2 regions of the Yersinia kristensenii genome follow, and region 2 is predicted to be linked to the other one. Evidence: riboswitches for the same ligand, from Rfam matches in the RefSeq annotation. Region 2 holds a riboswitch; the other holds the start of a gene.

Region 1 (4,908 bases), 1.8 Mb from region 2:
CCTTTGGCAGCGTTTTAGTGGTTTGCCCACAGAAACCACTTTGCAGGAGCTGGCTGAGGTGCTCTGTTGCTCGCGCCGCCATGTGCGCTCTTTATTGGGCAGTATGCAGCAAGAGGGTTGGCTGAGTTGGCAGGCGGAAGCCGGCCGTGGTAAGCGCTCACAACTGACCTTCCTCTGTTCCGGATTGGCCTTACAACAACAGCGGGCCGAAGAGTTGTTGGAACAAGAAAGTATTGATCAACTGGTGCAGTTGGTCGGGGATAAAAAAGCGGTGCGCCAAATGCTGCTATCCCAGTTGGGGCGCAGCTTCCGGCAAGGTAAACATATTCTGCGGGTGCTCTATTACCGGCCATTACAAAACCTATTACCCGGCACCGCGTTGCGCCGCTCAGAAACTCATATGGTGCGGCAGATTTTTAACGGCCTGACGCGGATAAATGAGGAAAATGGGGAACTGGAACCTGATTTATCTCATCACTGGCAAGCCATCAGCCCATTACATTGGCGCTTTTATTTGCGCCCAGCCATTCATTTTCATCATGGCCGTGAGCTGGAAATGAATGATGTGATTACCAGCCTGACTCGGTTAATCCCCCAACCGCTGTTTTCGCATATCACGGCAGTGCGCTCGCCGACGCCGTATGTGATTGATGTGCATCTCAGCGCCCCGGATAACTGGTTGCCGTGGTTGTTGGGCAGTGTGCACGCCATGATCTTGCCGCAAGAGTGGGAAAATCAGCCGGATTTTCGTCGGCATCCGGTCGGGACAGGCCCTTATTCTGTGATTCGAAATCACCATAGCCAATTGAAAATTCAGGCATTTGATAATTATTTTGGTTTTCGCGCACTGATTGATGAGGTCAATATTTGGGTATTACCGGAGCTGTCTGAAGAATTGGTTTATTCTGGTGTGCAATTGCAAGCTGACGATACCAGTAAAAATGAGCTGGAAAGTCGGCTGGAAGAAGGCTGTTATTTTCTGCTATTCGACCAGCGCTCACCCCAAACCTGCCATCCTGACATCCGCCGTTGGCTGTGTGAACTCATCACCCCCGTCGCCCTACTCAGCCATGCCGATCCCTTTTATCAGCGCTACTGGTCACCGGCTTATGGCATGTTGCCGCGCTGGCATCATAACCGGCTCACCGTATTGGAACCTAAACCAGAAGGTCTGACCGAACTGACACTGACGTTTTACAGTCACCATTCAGAGTTTGATGCTATCAGCCAAACCTTGACCACATTATTAGCTGCACATGGGGTCAAATTGCTCATAAATGTGGTGGATTATGTCAGTTGGTATCAGGGGGATGCGCAGAGCGACATCTGGCTCGGCAGCGCCAATTTTTATCTGCCATTAGATTTCTCATTATTTGCCACCTTGTATGAGCTGCCACTGCTGCAATATTGCCTGGATGAAAAACTGCACCAAGATGTTGAATTATGGCGAAATAATGCCCTGCCGATGGCGGAATGGAGCCAGCGCTTGGTCAGCCAGAATCAATTTCACCCACTGTTCCATCACTGGCTAGAATTATATGGGCAGCACAGTATGCGCGGGGTGCGCATGAACACACTCGGCTGGTTTGACTTCAAATCGGCCTGGTTTACGCCGCCAGAGGGCTAAACTCGCTTTCGCCCGCCCCAATTAAACTCTACAATAGCGCCGTCTCAACGGGGTGCAAGAACATCGCTAGCCAAGTTCAATCCGGTGCCGCAAGTGTTAAAAACACAGCGAGCCGGGTTCAGACAGTGGCGGACAGCACGGAGAAACCGGAGCGTACTTGAAGTACGTGAGGATTTCGAGTACTGCCCAACGCTGTATCAACCACGGCGCAGCACGTTTTTGCTGAGAGCAAACCCGTCGAACCTGATCCGGTTAACACCGGCGGAGGGATTTGAGAAAAATAACGCCGTATCATCTTGATATTTATGTTATTTACCGCCTCAGATACCTTTGCCACCTTTATCCTTAAGGAGTGCAAAGTGTTTAAACGCATGATTTCCTGCTTGTTTTTGCTGTCTGCTGCTGCCGTCGCTGCTGATAAACCCACATTGACTGTTTATACCTATGATTCTTTCGCGGCTGATTGGGGCCCCGGGCCGTCGATTAAAAAAGCCTTTGAAGCCGAGTGTGATTGCCAGCTGAAATTTGTAGCACTGGAAGACGGTGTTTCCCTGCTGAACCGCTTGCGGATGGAGGGTAAAAATAGTCAGGCCGATGTGGTGTTAGGCTTAGATAACAATCTGGTTCAAGCGGCAGAGCAAACCGGATTATTCGTGCCGAGTCAGGTAGATACCAGCGACCTAACTTTGCCGGAAAAATGGCAGAATAACACTTTCGTCCCCTACGATTACGGCTATTTTGCTTTTGTGTATGACAAAAACAAACTGAAAAACCCGCCGAAAAGCCTGCAAGAATTGGTCGACAGCCAAGAGCCGTGGAAAGTGATTTATCAAGACCCGCGCACCAGCACACCGGGCCTCGGTTTAATGTTGTGGATGCAAAAAGTCTATGGCGACCAAGCCCCGCAAGCATGGCAAAAATTAGCGAAAAAAACCGTCACCGTGACCAAAGGCTGGAGCGAAGCTTACGGCTTGTTCCTAAAAGGTGAAGGCGATTTAGTGCTGAGCTATACCACTTCTCCGGCTTACCATCTGATTGAAGAGAAGAAAGACAACTATGCCGCGGCCAATTTTAGCGAAGGCCATTATCTGCAAGTGGAAGTGGCCGGTGTGGTGGCGTCCAGCAAACAACCGGAACTGGCGCAGCGCTTTATGCAGTTTATGGTCACCCCTGCATTCCAGAATCATATTCCGACCGGCAACTGGATGTATCCAGTGATCAAAATGGATTTACCGGCTGGATTTGAAACACTCACCGTGCCGCAAAAAGCTTTACAGTTTGATGCAAAAGACGTGGCAGATAATCGCGGTAAATGGATTCAAACATGGCAATCCGCCGTCAGCCATTAATCGCCCCCTGGCTGTGGCCGGGGCTGCTGGCGGCCTTGCTGATAGTCGGTGTCGCCTTGCTGGCGTTCAGCGCTATCTGGCGTCATGCCCCGGCAGCCGACTGGCAAAGCATCTGGCATGACCGCTATCTGTGGCATGTGATTCGCTTCACTTTCTGGCAGGCGTTTCTTTCTGCGCTGCTGTCCGTTATTCCGGCGATTTTTTTGGCGCGCGCCTTATACCGCCGCCGCTTCCCTGGCCGCCAACTGATGCTGCGCTTATGCGCCATGACACTGGTGCTGCCGGTGCTGGTCGCCATTTTTGGCATTCTGACAGTGTATGGCCGCCAAGGTTGGCTGGCGGCGCTGTTGGGCTGGCTGGGGGGTGGATTACCGCTTCTCACCCTATGGTTTACAAGGGATTTTGCTGGCGCATATTTTCTTTAATATGCCGCTGGCGACCCGCTTGTTATTGCAGTCATTGGAAAGCATTGCCGTTGAACAGCGCCAGTTAGCCGCCCAATTGGGCATGAACGGCTGGCAGCATTTTCGCTGGGTCGAATGGCCCTATCTGCGCCGCCAAATTCTGCCGACTGCCGCGCTGATTTTCATGCTGTGTTTTGCCAGCTTTGCCACCGTGCTTTCTCTGGGGGGCGGGCCGCAAGCCACCACCATCGAACTGGCTATTTATCAGGCGCTTAGCTATGACTACGATTTGGGGCGCGCCGCATTATTGGCACTGATTCAACTGGGCTGTTGCCTGGGCTTGGTGGTGCTGAGCCAACGGCTAAGTTCAGTGTTAGCGGTGGGGAATACCCACGGTCAGGAGTGGCGTAGTCAGCAAGACAGTTCGTGGTCGCGCATTAGCGATACCTTGTTAATCGGGGCAGCATTATTATTGATGGTGCCGCCATTACTCGCCGTCGTGATTGATGGCAGCAATAAAACAATCTTGACCGTGCTACAGCAACCGGCGCTGTGGCAAGCTTTCTTTACCTCACTGATCATCGCCATTGGCGCAGGATTATTGTGTGTCACTCTGACCATGATGCTGCTATGGAGTAGCCGTGAGCTGAAACTGCGCCACCACGCAGCTTACGGACAAGCCTTGGATATCAGCGGCATGGTGATTCTGGCGATGCCGGGGATCGTGCTGGCCACCGGTTTTTTCTTATTACTCAATGACACGCTGGGCTTGCCGCAATCACCTTATGCATTGGTGATTTTGACCAATGCGCTGATGGCGGTGCCCTATGCATTAAAAGTGTTGGATAACCCGATGCGCGATCTGGCTGAGCGCTATACGCCACTGTGCTTATCACTGGATATTCGCGGCTGGCATCGTGTGCGCCATATTGAGTTACGGGCACTGAAACGCCCACTGGCTCAAGCGCTGGCCTTCGCCAGTGTGCTTTCTATCGGGGATTTTGGTGTGGTCGCGCTGTTTGGTAACGAGCATTTCCGCACCCTGCCATTTTATCTCTATCAACAGATAGGGTCTTATCGTAGCAATGATGGCGCGGTGACCGCCCTGCTGCTGCTGTTACTGTGTTTCCTGCTGTTTACTCTTATTGAAAAACTGCCGAGCCGCCATGCTAAAGCTTGAGAAAATCACCTATTTATACGACCACTTACCGATGCGTTTTGATTTGCGCATTCAAGCCGGTGAGCGGGTGGCTATTCTTGGCCCCAGCGGAGCGGGAAAAAGCACGCTATTGAGCTTGATTGCAGGGTTTTTGGCACCGGCCAGTGGCCGGATGATGCTGAATAATCAAGACCATACCTATACACCGCCGGCCCAAAGACCGGTGTCGATGTTGTTTCAGGAAAATAATCTGTTCTCGCATTTGAATGTCGAACAGAACATTGGGCTGGGTTTGCATCCGGGGCTAAAACTCAATCATGAGCAAAAGTTGCTGCTCGGCCAGATAGCGCAACAAGTGGGATTGGAAGA
Region 2 (4,908 bases):
ACAAAATGACACTGTCAGCCAATTTATCTAGCAACAAATGCAAAGTCTGTGGCTCGGCATACATCATTTTCTTCAGTTTGGTGAAAGCTTTGCTACTGCCACCCTCGACCATATAGGTCGCCAGAGTCCATGGGCTACCGGAAAAACCAATTAATGGCACCGCACCGGCTAGCTCACGGCGAATGGTTCTCACCGCGTTCATAACATAGCCCAATTCTTGTTCTGGATCGGGAATGGGCAGTTTTTCAACATCAGCCCGGCAGGTAATGGGGGATTGAAAACGCGGGCCTTCGCCGGTTTCAAAGTAGAGCCCCAACCCCATAGCATCAGGAATGGTCAGAATGTCTGAAAAAAGAATCGCCGCATCCAGCGGATAACGACGCAAGGGTTGCATCGTCACTTCACAGGCCAACTCAGCATTTTTGCACAGCGACATAAAATCCCCGGCAATAGCACGGGTGGCTTTATACTCTGGCAAATAGCGGCCTGCCTGGCGCATCATCCACACCGGAGTCACATCTACCGGCTGGCGTAGTAAAGCGCGCAGATAACGATCGTTTTTCAACTCATTCATGATAAAGCTCCCTTGATTATCTCCACGCATTGTAGCATGCCAGATAATACTTTCCTGTTGCGGCTAATGGCGGTTTTTAGCTACTCACCCGCATTGAACTGCTCTTCGCGACATAATACGACGGTATCTTCAATCAGTCGGCGTGCCACGGTGCCTGGCGGCGGCAGTAATGGCAATTGGTCATAGCGATACCAACCGGCATTCAACAGCTCTTTAGGATCGTGTTGTAGCTCACCGCTATCATACTCCGCCATAAAGGCCATCATCAGTGAATGCGGGAATGGCCACGGCTGTGACGTCACATAGCGCAGGTTTTTAATGTGGATATTACTTTCTTCCAGCACTTCGCGGGAAACCGCCTGTTCCAGCGTCTCCCCCACTTCGACAAACCCGGCCAACACAGTGTTAATACCGCCACGATGGCGAACATGTTGCGCCAATAAAATTTCATCACCACGGCGAATGGCAACAATCACGCAAGGGGCGATTTGTGGATAATAACGTTCACGGCAATGATTACACAGACAAGCCCACTCGGTGCGGCTGGCATGCATTTGATGCCCACAATAGCCACAATAGCGGTGAGATCGATAAAACTCGGCCAATTGTACGCCGCGCCCCGCCAGTTGAAACAAACCGCGATCGACATCCAGCAATTGCCGTACTGAACCCATCTCGGTGGACATCATCTGGCGAATCAGCCAAACAGCCTGCCCTTGCCATTCACCAATCTGCCGTGCGGTCGCGCCCTGTAATGACCAATTGGCTGCATTACCCTGCGGTAACTCCCCGTTTGGTAACCATAATTTGTTCTCGTGGCTGACAATCCACCAGCCACTTTCTTTACCTGTAAGTTGTAGTTCCATATCGTTGTTGCACAACCTCGACTTCACTGGCAATCTAGAATCCGGCTTGTTACATTTTTGTAACCCACTTTTACTTTTTCTTACTTACGGAGTCGATCATGCTCAACCGACTGGAAAGCCTGACTCAACGCGTTGGCGGCAGTAATGAATTAATTGATCAATGGCTTCATGCACGTAAAGAACTTTTAGTCTCGTATTGCACAGTGATCGGTATTAAGCCGCAAAAAGAAAAGCATACCCCGCTTAATGAAAAAGCGCTGGAGAACTTTTGTCATAATCTGGTGGATTATCTCTCCTCCGGACATTTCAATATCTACGACAGAATTATCAAACAGGTGGAAGGCGCATCCAGCCCGAAAATGGCTCTGACCACCAAAGTTTATCCTGCTTTGAAAAATAACACTCAAACTATCATGGCATTCCATGATCGCTATACAAACATTGAGATAGATGACGATAGCTGCACCGAGTTTCAACAAGCTTTATCTGATATCGGCGAATCACTTGATGCCCGTTTTCGGCTGGAAGATCAATTAATTCAATGGGCGGCCGAGTCGTGGCAAGCCGCCCAGCCAGTTATTCAAACAGAGCAGGTAAAATAGCCCACTGATCAGCACGGGCTTGTAGTTTTAATTCAACCTCGTATAGTAACGATTCTTGTCGGAGTGCCTAGCACCTGTTTTCTGAGGAAAACAAACGCAGGCTGAGACCGTTAATTCGGGATCCGCGGAACCTGATCGGGTTAATACCCGCGAAGGGAACAAGAGTAATTTATCGCTACAGGCCCGGCATTCCCCTGACAGGTGGCTGCCGGTCACTGGCCAACATCGTTACTCCCGCCAAGCTCCAGACAAGCAATTTTCCCCTTAACCACATTGGTAGGAATTGCTATGTCTAATAATGTCACCACTAAAAACCCATCACGCCCGCGCAAGGCACAACGTGAAGAAGCCCAGCAGTTTATTGATACCCTGCAAGGGGTTACCTTCCCTAATTCACAACGAATTTATCTGCAAGGCTCACGGCCCGATATTCAAGTTCCCATGCGCGAGATCCAACTCAGCCCAACATTGATCGGGGGCGGTAAGGACTCACCTCACTATGAAGAAAATGAAGCTATCCCGGTGTATGACACCTCCGGCCCTTATGGCGATCCCAGCGCTAAGCTGGATGTGCATGCCGGTTTACCCAAACTGCGCGAGAACTGGATAGCCGATCGTCAGGATACTGCCGCGCTCAGCTCGGTCAGTTCCGGCTTTACCCAACAGCGCTTGGCCGATGAGGGTTTGGACCATTTGCGTTTTGAGCATCTGCCGCGTCCGAAAAAAGCCCTTGCGGGCCAATGTGTGACCCAGTTGCATTACGCCCGAGCCGGTAAAATCACCCCAGAAATGGAGTTTATCGCCCTGCGGGAAAATATGGGCCGTGAACGTATTCACAGTGAAATATTACGCCAGCAGCATCCGGGGCAAACATTTGGCGCGCATCTGCCCGACAATATCACCGCAGAGTTTGTCCGACAGGAAGTCGCCGCCGGTCGAGCTATCATCCCCGCGAATATTAACCACCCCGAATCTGAGCCGATGATTATTGGCCGTAACTTTTTGGTGAAAGTGAACGCCAACATCGGCAATTCTGCCGTGACCTCCTCCATTGAGGAAGAAGTGGAAAAACTGGTGTGGTCGACCCGCTGGGGGGCTGACACCGTGATGGATTTGTCCACTGGCCGCTATATTCATGAAACCCGTGAATGGATACTGCGTAATAGCCCAGTCCCCATTGGCACTGTCCCTATCTATCAGGCGCTGGAAAAAGTGAATGGCGTGGCGGAGAACCTCACCTGGGAAATGTTCCGCGACACCTTGCTAGAACAGGCCGAACAAGGGGTTGATTACTTTACTATTCATGCCGGTGTGTTGCTGCGTTATGTGCCGATGACCGCCAAACGCCTGACCGGTATCGTCTCCCGTGGTGGGTCGATTATGGCGAAATGGTGTCTTTCCCATCATCAGGAGAATTTCCTGTATCAGCATTTCCGCGAAATCTGCCAGATCTGCGCGACTTATGATGTTTCATTATCACTGGGTGATGGCCTGCGCCCTGGCTCCATTCAGGATGCCAATGATGAAGCCCAATTCGCTGAGCTGCATACCTTGGGCGAATTGACCAAAATTGCCTGGGAATATGATGTGCAGGTGATGATTGAAGGCCCTGGGCATGTGCCAATGCAAATGATTCGCCGCAATATGACTGAAGAATTGGAGCATTGCCACGAAGCGCCATTTTATACCTTAGGCCCCTTGACCACCGACATTGCCCCCGGCTATGACCATTTCACCTCCGGCATAGGTGCGGCGATGATTGGCTGGTTTGGCTGCGCCATGCTGTGTTATGTCACGCCCAAAGAGCACCTTGGCTTACCTAATAAAGAAGATGTAAAACAAGGACTTATTACTTATAAAATTGCTGCTCATGCTGCTGATTTAGCAAAAGGCCACCCCGGTGCGCAAATCCGCGACAACGCCATGTCAAAAGCACGTTTTGAATTCCGTTGGGAAGATCAATTCAATTTGGCTCTCGACCCCGAAACCGCGCGTGCTTACCACGATGAAACCCTGCCACAAGAATCCGGCAAAGTGGCGCATTTCTGCTCCATGTGTGGGCCGAAATTCTGCTCAATGAAAATTTCGCAGGAAGTGCGCGATTATGCCGCGAAGCAAGAACTGGCAGCGTCACAAGGAACAGCAGCCCAACCTATCGAAGTTTTGCAATCCGGTATGGAGCAAATGTCAGCTGAGTTCCGCTCCCGTGGTAGTGAGTTATATATCAATAAATCACATCACGCCCCCGCCAGTCTGAAAGTGGAGGCGAATAATGAGCCCGTCTAATCATGCTTTATTTTCTGCTGAGAAAGGTTTCCCCGCCACCAAACAGCGCCTTGGTCTGTATCCGGTGGTCGATTCCGTGCTGTGGATAGAGCGCCTGCTTGCGGCAGGCGTGACCACCATCCAATTGCGTATCAAGGCGTTAGAGGATGCGCAGGTAGAACAAGATATTGCTACCGCCATTCAATTAGGTAAACGCTATCAGGCGCGGTTATTTATCAATGATTACTGGCGGTTGGCGATTAAACATGGCGCTTACGGGGTGCATCTGGGGCAGGAAGATCTGGAAACCACTGATTTGGCGGCAATTCAGCAGGCCGGATTACGGCTTGGGGTCTCCACCCACGATGAACACGAACTGGCGATAGCCAAAGCTGTCCGCCCTTCTTACATTGCAATGGGGCATATTTTCCCGACCCAAACCAAGCAGATGCCATCCTCCCCACAAGGGCTGGCGGTGCTTAAACAGATGGTCGACAACACCCCGGATTACCCGACAGTCGCTATTGGCGGCATCAGTGTTGAGCGCGTCCCCGCGGTATTAGCAACTGGCGTCGGTAGTGTGGCGGTGGTCAGCGCCATT

What was found. Region 2 has a riboswitch for thiamine pyrophosphate ahead of thiC (phosphomethylpyrimidine synthase ThiC). Riboswitches for the same ligand answer to the same signal wherever they lie in the genome.
Region 1: it holds a riboswitch for thiamine pyrophosphate, as region 2 does, so the genes downstream of both, thiB (thiamine ABC transporter substrate binding subunit) here and thiC (phosphomethylpyrimidine synthase ThiC) in region 2, are expected to answer to the same signal.

What each region holds. Positions count from the first base shown of each region.
Region 1 is NZ_UHIY01000001.1:569,405-574,312, forward strand. It holds gene sgrR (HTH-type transcriptional regulator SgrR) at 1-1,627, shown strand, start outside; RNA gene DX162_RS02680 (sX9 sRNA) at 1,722-1,795, opposite strand; TPP riboswitch at 1,820-1,914, shown strand; gene thiB (thiamine ABC transporter substrate binding subunit) at 1,987-2,976, shown strand; partial or broken gene thiP (thiamine/thiamine pyrophosphate ABC transporter permease ThiP) at 2,952-4,560, shown strand; gene thiQ (thiamine ABC transporter ATP-binding protein ThiQ) at 4,547-4,908, shown strand, end outside.
Region 2 is NZ_UHIY01000001.1:2,379,988-2,384,895, reverse strand. It holds gene hemE (uroporphyrinogen decarboxylase) at 1-574, opposite strand, end outside; gene nudC (NAD(+) diphosphatase) at 655-1,440, opposite strand; gene DX162_RS10910 (Rsd/AlgQ family anti-sigma factor) at 1,539-2,042, shown strand; TPP riboswitch at 2,092-2,217, shown strand; gene thiC (phosphomethylpyrimidine synthase ThiC) at 2,331-4,328, shown strand; gene thiE (thiamine phosphate synthase) at 4,315-4,908, shown strand, end outside.